Phragmitibacter flavus: one gene and its partners. The main gene of each other region encodes a partner of the protein of the gene in region 3 in a complex. Links are inferred from orthologs where the notes say so. Each region holds a gene or a part of one and is shown on either strand. Other genes may lie near its edges.

The links.
Region 1: the proteins of tsaD (region 3) and tsaB are in contact, whole or in part, in a solved structure (PDB 4WQ4), measured with the Escherichia coli proteins. The link is inferred for Phragmitibacter flavus from one-to-one orthologs.
Region 2: the proteins of tsaD (region 3) and tsaE are in contact, whole or in part, in a crystal structure (PDB 6N9A), measured with the Thermotoga maritima proteins. The link is inferred for Phragmitibacter flavus from one-to-one orthologs. Residues at the interface, in WP_004082750.1 of Thermotoga maritima: Cys10, Asp11, Arg49, His50, Leu82, Gly84, Gly135, Gly136, Glu154, Thr155, Leu156, Asp157, Asp158, Ser159, Glu162, Asp165, Lys166, Arg169, Leu170, Tyr175, Lys213, Thr214, Leu217, Tyr218, Gln221, Arg222, Asn324; in WP_004082108.1 of Thermotoga maritima: Leu37, Gly38, Lys46, Lys57, Val59, Lys60, Ser61, Thr63, Phe64, Thr65, Leu66, Met67, Val69, Pro71, Tyr82, Arg83, Leu84, Asp86, Asp88, Phe89, Asp93, Ile128, Asp130, Glu131, Arg134.

What each region holds. Positions count from the first base shown.
Region 1 is NZ_VAUV01000003.1:114,501-117,337, forward strand. It holds tsaB (tRNA (adenosine(37)-N6)-threonylcarbamoyltransferase complex dimerization subunit type 1 TsaB), read right to left. Parts: upstream 1,810-2,837; coding sequence 1,192-1,809; downstream 1-1,191. Other genes in the region: thiE (thiamine phosphate synthase), read right to left, coding at 1-41; FEM03_RS04095 (nucleotidyltransferase family protein), read left to right, coding at 194-1,105; tsaE (tRNA (adenosine(37)-N6)-threonylcarbamoyltransferase complex ATPase subunit type 1 TsaE), read right to left, coding at 1,875-2,294; FEM03_RS04110 (thiamine-phosphate kinase), read right to left, coding at 2,291-2,837. UniProt on the Escherichia coli protein: Required for the formation of a threonylcarbamoyl group on adenosine at position 37 (t(6)A37) in tRNAs that read codons beginning with adenine.
Region 2 is NZ_VAUV01000003.1:115,085-118,056, forward strand. It holds tsaE (tRNA (adenosine(37)-N6)-threonylcarbamoyltransferase complex ATPase subunit type 1 TsaE), read right to left. Parts: upstream 1,711-2,972; coding sequence 1,291-1,710; downstream 1-1,290. Other genes in the region: FEM03_RS04095 (nucleotidyltransferase family protein), read left to right, coding at 1-521; tsaB (tRNA (adenosine(37)-N6)-threonylcarbamoyltransferase complex dimerization subunit type 1 TsaB), read right to left, coding at 608-1,225; FEM03_RS04110 (thiamine-phosphate kinase), read right to left, coding at 1,707-2,612; FEM03_RS25515 (CPBP family intramembrane glutamic endopeptidase), read right to left, coding at 2,659-2,972. UniProt on the Escherichia coli protein: Required for the formation of a threonylcarbamoyl group on adenosine at position 37 (t(6)A37) in tRNAs that read codons beginning with adenine.
Region 3 is NZ_VAUV01000011.1:219,583-222,709, forward strand. Bases 122-2,991 are described here. They hold tsaD (tRNA (adenosine(37)-N6)-threonylcarbamoyltransferase complex transferase subunit TsaD), read right to left. Parts: upstream 2,139-2,991; coding sequence 1,104-2,138; downstream 122-1,103. Other genes in these bases: FEM03_RS16195 (serine hydrolase domain-containing protein), read right to left, coding at 122-1,060; FEM03_RS16205 (S41 family peptidase), read right to left, coding at 2,156-2,991. Also shown: more of FEM03_RS16195, read right to left, coding at 1-121; more of FEM03_RS16205, read right to left, coding at 2,992-3,127.

The sequences.
Region 1 (2,837 bases), on a different replicon or contig from region 3:
TCCACAATCCCATAAAGCCGACATTCCGAAATGGATTTCATCCCTCTGACCAAAAGCACAAAGCCCATTCACACAAGGCCTGAATTCACTTCCCATCCGAAATCAATCTGTCGGCAAAGCCATTTGCCCCTTGCAACAGGCCGTCTACCGTCCACCATCCCGAATCAGTAAAAGTAACGAAAAGCATCTCTTCATGAGCGAACCAACCCTACTCATCCTCGCAGCCGGAATGGGCAGCCGATACGGCGGCCTCAAACAACTTGATCCCATGGGACCCCACGGCGAAACCGTGCTGGACTATTCTGTGTTCGACGCCCTGCGCGGTGGTTTCAAAAAAGTCGTGTTTGTGATCCGGCGTGACTTCGAAGAAGAATTCAAGAGCAAAGTCGGCAGCAAATTCGACCAAAAAGTCACGGTCGAATACGCCTTCCAAAGCCTCGACGACCTTCCTGCTGGCTTCACCGTCCCCGAAGGCCGCGTCAAACCTTGGGGAACCACCCAGGCCGTGCTCGCCGCCGAATCAAAAATCGACGGCCCTTTTGCCATGATCAACGCCGACGATTTTTACGGTCGCGACGCCTTTGCGAAACTCGCCGCCAATCTCGGCACGCTCCATCCCAAGGACGGCAAGACGCAATACTCCATGGTTGGCTTTCAGCTGAGAAAAACCCTTTCCGAACACGGCAGCGTGTCCCGTGGCGTCTGCACCAGCAAAGACGGCAAACTCACCACGGTCACTGAAATGACCAAAATCTTCAAAACCCCCACCGGTGCGAGCAACCAGGAAGATCCGCAAAATCCGGTCGAACTTTCCGGCGACGAACTCGTCAGCATGAACTTCTGGGGTTTTACCACCGACCTTTTCCCCCAGCTTCATATCGCCTTTGAAGACTTCCTCAAGCAACACGGTGAAGACCCCAAATCCGAGAGCTACATTCCCAAAGTGGTCGACGCACTGATCCAATCCGGTCAAGCCGAAGTCGAAGTGCTTGAAACCACCAGTTCATGGTTTGGTATTACCTATCCCGAAGACAAAAACGTGGTGGTCGAGAGCATCAAACAGCTCACCGACAACGGCGAATATCCAAGTCCTCTCTGGGCCTAGTCGTCCATCCATGGATATTTTGAAGGCACGGTGGATATCCGCCGTGCCTTTTTTGTGTTCGCAGGTCGCAGTAACCTCCGACGGCGCTAAGACACTTTCTTCGCCGTCACAAAAGGCGCACTTAAATACACAGGCTCCAGCACCTGCGCCGTCAACCTCCCCTTCTCCCCCTCACCCAACTTCCGCCCCAGCCTCGCCAACGACAAAGCTGACGGTCTCGCCAACTCTACCCCCTCAAGACCGCCGGGCACCTTGCTTTCAAAACTGAACCAAGGCACCTCGCTCAACTCAGCCCGCTTCGCCCGAAACTCAGCCTCCGGCACCGACTCAATTTCGCCCACCATCGCTCCATCCACCACCCTCGCCCAGTAAAAGAGACCCCGCCGCGCATCGCCGCACATCACAAAACTTGCCTTGTCCGAGCCCGACACCGGGGCCAGCAAACTGGAAATCCCCACCACCGGCACCCCGCGCGACCAGGCCAATCCCTGCGCTGCCGCAATGCCAATTCGCACCCCCGTGTAAGAGCCGGGTCCCGTTCCCACCACGATCAACCCCAGATCATCGCCTGCCGCCTCCAACGCTTCTCTCAACGGCGAAAACATCTGCGCGTTGTGCGATCGCTCCGATTCAAAACCTGCCACCAGCAGCGTCTCACCACCGCGCACCACCGCCACTTCGCCACGCGCCGTGGAAGTATCCATCGCTAAAACACAAGATCCCATTCCCATAAAAAGTCCCCCTGCCATACCCCATTAACACTCCGGCGTCATCCCTCTTTCCTTGTGCCGACCACCACTTCGCGACTGCCATCTTCACGGATCGAAAACTCAAACCACTTTGTCCCCTCCGGCAGCAAATCCGCAAACCGGTCCGCCCACTCCACCACCACCACGCCGCCGGCATCCAGATAATCGTCCCAACCAATGCCGATCACCTCGCCTGGCTGATCCAGACGATAAAAATCAAAATGGAACACCGGCAGCCGCCCGTCATCATACTCATGCACCAAGGTAAAAGTCGGACTGCTCACCTGCGCCTTTGATCCCATCCCCGCCACGATCCCCTTCACGGCATGCGTTTTCCCCGCCCCCAAATTTCCCACCAGCGCCACCACCTCCCCCGCCACCAGCGAACCCGCCAGCGACTCGCCCCACGCAACCGTCTCTTCAACCGAACGAAAAATCATGAGCTGAAATGATCCCAACCTCCCGATGATTTCTCAAGCGGCATCTTGTCTGTCCCCTTAAAAAACTTGCCGATACAAGTCAGCTCCAATTCCGGAAACCGTTCCCGCCAGGCCTCCTCAAGCCGCATCTGCCTACGCGGCGACACTGCAAGCAGCAGCTCGTAGTCCTCCCCGTCATTCAATGCTTCGTCCACCGAACACCCTTCGTTCACCGGCAACCGCTCTTCGTCAAGCACACATCCCAATCCGCCCGATACCCGTCCCATCCTCGGCAAATCTTTCGCCAGCCCATCGCTCAAATCCATCATCGCATGCGGTTTGAAGTTCTCCGCCAGCCACCGACCCTGCTCCGCTCTCGGCTCAAAAGTCAAATGATGACCGCGAATCGATCCCCCCAGCCGACCCGTCACATAAATGGCATCCCCCGCCTTCGCTCCATCCCGGCGCACACAAAATCGCGGCCTCACCCGTCCGGTCAGCGCCACCGAAATCATCACTACCGGACCACTCGTCGTCTCGCCACCCACCACACTCACGCCAAAA
Region 2 (2,972 bases), on a different replicon or contig from region 3:
CGAAACTCGCCGCCAATCTCGGCACGCTCCATCCCAAGGACGGCAAGACGCAATACTCCATGGTTGGCTTTCAGCTGAGAAAAACCCTTTCCGAACACGGCAGCGTGTCCCGTGGCGTCTGCACCAGCAAAGACGGCAAACTCACCACGGTCACTGAAATGACCAAAATCTTCAAAACCCCCACCGGTGCGAGCAACCAGGAAGATCCGCAAAATCCGGTCGAACTTTCCGGCGACGAACTCGTCAGCATGAACTTCTGGGGTTTTACCACCGACCTTTTCCCCCAGCTTCATATCGCCTTTGAAGACTTCCTCAAGCAACACGGTGAAGACCCCAAATCCGAGAGCTACATTCCCAAAGTGGTCGACGCACTGATCCAATCCGGTCAAGCCGAAGTCGAAGTGCTTGAAACCACCAGTTCATGGTTTGGTATTACCTATCCCGAAGACAAAAACGTGGTGGTCGAGAGCATCAAACAGCTCACCGACAACGGCGAATATCCAAGTCCTCTCTGGGCCTAGTCGTCCATCCATGGATATTTTGAAGGCACGGTGGATATCCGCCGTGCCTTTTTTGTGTTCGCAGGTCGCAGTAACCTCCGACGGCGCTAAGACACTTTCTTCGCCGTCACAAAAGGCGCACTTAAATACACAGGCTCCAGCACCTGCGCCGTCAACCTCCCCTTCTCCCCCTCACCCAACTTCCGCCCCAGCCTCGCCAACGACAAAGCTGACGGTCTCGCCAACTCTACCCCCTCAAGACCGCCGGGCACCTTGCTTTCAAAACTGAACCAAGGCACCTCGCTCAACTCAGCCCGCTTCGCCCGAAACTCAGCCTCCGGCACCGACTCAATTTCGCCCACCATCGCTCCATCCACCACCCTCGCCCAGTAAAAGAGACCCCGCCGCGCATCGCCGCACATCACAAAACTTGCCTTGTCCGAGCCCGACACCGGGGCCAGCAAACTGGAAATCCCCACCACCGGCACCCCGCGCGACCAGGCCAATCCCTGCGCTGCCGCAATGCCAATTCGCACCCCCGTGTAAGAGCCGGGTCCCGTTCCCACCACGATCAACCCCAGATCATCGCCTGCCGCCTCCAACGCTTCTCTCAACGGCGAAAACATCTGCGCGTTGTGCGATCGCTCCGATTCAAAACCTGCCACCAGCAGCGTCTCACCACCGCGCACCACCGCCACTTCGCCACGCGCCGTGGAAGTATCCATCGCTAAAACACAAGATCCCATTCCCATAAAAAGTCCCCCTGCCATACCCCATTAACACTCCGGCGTCATCCCTCTTTCCTTGTGCCGACCACCACTTCGCGACTGCCATCTTCACGGATCGAAAACTCAAACCACTTTGTCCCCTCCGGCAGCAAATCCGCAAACCGGTCCGCCCACTCCACCACCACCACGCCGCCGGCATCCAGATAATCGTCCCAACCAATGCCGATCACCTCGCCTGGCTGATCCAGACGATAAAAATCAAAATGGAACACCGGCAGCCGCCCGTCATCATACTCATGCACCAAGGTAAAAGTCGGACTGCTCACCTGCGCCTTTGATCCCATCCCCGCCACGATCCCCTTCACGGCATGCGTTTTCCCCGCCCCCAAATTTCCCACCAGCGCCACCACCTCCCCCGCCACCAGCGAACCCGCCAGCGACTCGCCCCACGCAACCGTCTCTTCAACCGAACGAAAAATCATGAGCTGAAATGATCCCAACCTCCCGATGATTTCTCAAGCGGCATCTTGTCTGTCCCCTTAAAAAACTTGCCGATACAAGTCAGCTCCAATTCCGGAAACCGTTCCCGCCAGGCCTCCTCAAGCCGCATCTGCCTACGCGGCGACACTGCAAGCAGCAGCTCGTAGTCCTCCCCGTCATTCAATGCTTCGTCCACCGAACACCCTTCGTTCACCGGCAACCGCTCTTCGTCAAGCACACATCCCAATCCGCCCGATACCCGTCCCATCCTCGGCAAATCTTTCGCCAGCCCATCGCTCAAATCCATCATCGCATGCGGTTTGAAGTTCTCCGCCAGCCACCGACCCTGCTCCGCTCTCGGCTCAAAAGTCAAATGATGACCGCGAATCGATCCCCCCAGCCGACCCGTCACATAAATGGCATCCCCCGCCTTCGCTCCATCCCGGCGCACACAAAATCGCGGCCTCACCCGTCCGGTCAGCGCCACCGAAATCATCACTACCGGACCACTCGTCGTCTCGCCACCCACCACACTCACGCCAAAACGCTCCGCGCATCGCTTCAACCCCGCATAAAGCCCCTCGACATAAGCCACCTCGCAAGTCTTCGGCACCATCAGAGTCACCAACGCAAACAACGGTGCCCCTCCCATCGCTCCAATATCACTCACCACCCGCGCCATCGCCTTCCAGCCCACTTTTTCGGAATCCGTCTCCTGCAAAAAATGCACCCCCTCCACCACCGCGTCGGTCTTCAACAAGTTCCACCAATCACTCCCTGACGCCTTCACCACCGCGCAATCATCCCCCGGCCCGATCACCACTCCGTCACCTGTCCACAAACCGTCCGTCACGCGCCCTATCAACGCATCCTCACCAATTTCCATCACCGTCTCACTCGTCATACCTCAATTTCAAATCATAAATCATATATCATAAATCCAAAGCCCCTCATTCCCCTCCCATCATGATCATTCGCACCACATTGAACCCGTTAAAAATCATGTGCATGAAGATCGGCACCAGCAAACTTCCCGTCGCTTCATAAGCCACCGCAAACCCCACTCCCAACAAAAACAGCGGCAGCAAACTGCCCACATGATTGTGCACCGTCGCAAACAACAACGCCGTCAGCAACACCGCAAACCAGCGCTCCGTGAACCGCTTCGTCACCCCGTAAAGAAACCCCCGAAAAATCAATTCCTCCGTCAACGGTGCCACCAGAACTGCTGCAATCACCACCAACCCGCGCATCATCCAGCCGT
Region 3 (3,127 bases):
ATACCATCGCCAGCCCGCGCACCGGATCGATCCACGACTGGGTGCCATACGCCCCGCCGTGTCCAAAGCTGCCCTTGCTCAGCATCGCAGTCACTCCCTGCGGCTCATTGACGATATGAAACCCCAACCCCATGTGCATCCCCGGGGTAAAACTCACCTTCATGTCGCCCAGTTGATTCGTTGTCATCAACTCCAACGTCTCCGTCTTCACATACATTTTCCCATCCAAAGCACCACCGTTGAGCAACATCTGATAAAGCTTTGCCAGGTCACCCGCCGTTGAAAACAATCCTCCCGCCGGTGCCGGCATGCGATCCCGATCCGTCGGTTTGCGATCATTCAAAAAGCGGATCGTCGTCGGCTTCAACTCCCCACTCTTCTCATCCCTCAAATAAGAAACCGCCAGCCGCGCCGCCTGTGCCTCATCCAACCAAAATGTCGTGTCCTTCATCTCCAGCGGCCCAAACAAGCGCTCCTGCATAAAGTCCTCAAACGCCATGCCGCTCGTGACCTCCACCAATCGACCCAGCGTATTGATGCCCGGATTGTTGTAGCTCCACTTGCTGCCCGGCTCAAACTGCAACGGCTTCGCTGCATACACCTTTACCGCCTCGGCAAGCGTTGGCTTCGGATCGATGTTGCCCACCAACCCGCTCGTGTGTGTCAACAAATCCTTCACCGTGATCGCCCGTCCACCAGCCTGACCTTTGAACTCCGGCAGGTATTTTTCCACCCGATCATCCAACGACAGCTTGCCTTCCTCCACCATCATCATCACCGCCAGCGCCGTCATGGGTTTCGTCATCGAAGCAATCCAAAACAACGCGTCCGGTTCCATCACTCTCCCCGTCGACAGATCCGCCTTGCCCATCGCGTCCATCGCCAACGCTCCATCTTTGCCCACCACCAGCGTCACCGCGCCCGAAATCGTGCCATCGTTCACATAAGGCTGCATCGCTTGGCGAATGACGTCATTCCCTTTCACAGGCACCTCACCAAACATCAAAACCGGCATCACAGCCGAGACCAGCAAAGGCAAAAAAACAAAGCGCGAAATCATGCGCCATCTTGTCCGTCCCAACCGTTGGCTGTCAATCTTCCGTTCAAGAAACCAGTGGCAAATTTGGACTCACATCCGTCTCCAATGCCGACCGCAATCCCGCCCTCCAGCGATGCACCGCCGCGAATCCAATCATCGCCGCATTGTCCGTGCTGTAACGTGGTTGCGTCAGCTTGATCTCCACACTTTGCTGCCCACCGCGCTCCACCAATCGCTCGCGCAACCTCCGATTGCAACTCACCCCGCCACTCACGCTGATCAACAAAACCCCACACAACTTCGCCGCCCGCAGCGCCTTCTCCACCAACACCTCGATCACCGCCTCCTGGAACGAGGCACACACATCCTTCAAGGTCTGCGCATCCTTTAAATCAATCTTCGGCAAATGATAAAGCACCGCTGTTTTTAAACCGCTAAAACTAAACTCCAGGTTCCCCGCCTCCATCATGCTGCGCGGAAATTCAAATGCCTTCTTATCCCCCCCAACCGCCAGCTTGTCGATCTCTGGTCCCCCAGGATACGGCAAACCCAGCATCTTGCCCACCTTGTCAAAAGCCTCCCCGGCCGCATCATCTCGCGTGCGCCCCAACAGCTGATAATCGCCCACCGCTTTTACGTGCAGCAACATCGTGTGCCCCCCGCTCACGATCAACGCCACATGAGGCGGAATCGCCATGCCCAAGTCTTCATCACTCCCGCCATAGCCCATGAACGGCGACAACAGATGCCCCTCAAGATGATTGATCGCCAAGTAGGGCTTGTCCTCTGCCAACGCCAGCGCCTTCGCCATCGTGCTGCCGATCAACAACGAACTCACCAAGCCTGGACCACTCGTCGCCGCAAACGCCGACACCTCCCCCAGCTTGACCCCTGCCGATTCCAGCGCCTGTTCGCACAATTCACGCATGTGCATGATGTGATTCCGCGATGCCAGCTCCGGCACCACTCCGCCATAAACCCGGTGCGCCTCAATTTGCGTCACCACCTCACTGCTCAACACCCGCCCGTTCAGATCCACGACCGAAGCCGCCGTTTCATCACAAGACGTCTCCAACGCCAATAAACATTCCTTCATCATTTCTATCTCGCCCCACCTCAAGGTTGTTTTTTCGACTCTTCAACCGGCGCTTTGACCTCTTCTTTTGGCGGATTTTTGAACTGATCGTAAATCATCAACCCCTTCAACACATCGGCTGCACGCTCCAGTTGTTGATCCCCCAACTTCGCCAAGTCCAATGCCCGCGCCTCCCCCTCCGAACTGTCCGTCCTCCAACGCATCACCTTCACCTCCTCATCATGCGTCAGCGAACACACGATGTTCGGAACCACGCCGTTCTCATGAATCGTGCGATGACTCGGCGTGTAATACTTCGCCGTGGTCACCCGCATCGCCGCCCCATTCGGCATCGGCAACACCGTCTGCACCGAACCTTTTCCAAAACTCGTCGTGCCCACAATGATCGCCCGTTTCAAATCTTGCAAAGCCCCGGCCACCAGTTCCGAGCCACTCGCGCTGCCATGATTGATCAACACCGACACCGGATATTGACGCGCCTTTTTCCCTTCCCGTGATGGTGTCCGATACGGCGGCGGATTCTGCGAAGCCACCCGACCCTCCGTCGTCACCACCACCGTGTTGTCCGGCAAAAACTCTCCGCAAACCGCCACCGCCGAATCGATCAACCCGCCCGGATTGTTGCGCAGATCCAGCACAAAAGCCTGCATCCCCTGTTTCTCCAACTCATCCAGCGCCTTCGACAAATCAATCGCCGTGTTTTGTGTAAACTCGGTGATCCGCGCATACCCAATCTTCCACGTCCCGGCCATCCGCTCATGCAACAACATCGCATCCTGCACCGTGCTGTGCTGCATCGCCACCCGCACCAGATTGAAGTCCAAAAACTGCTTCGTGCCGGGACGCCTAACCGTCAGCCGCACCGCCTCGCCCGACTTCCCCTTCAAATGCTGCACCGCCTCCATCGTGCTCATGCTTTCCACCAACACATCACCAATACGGATAATCTCATCATTGGGCATCACCCCCGCCTTCGCCGCCGGACCATCCTC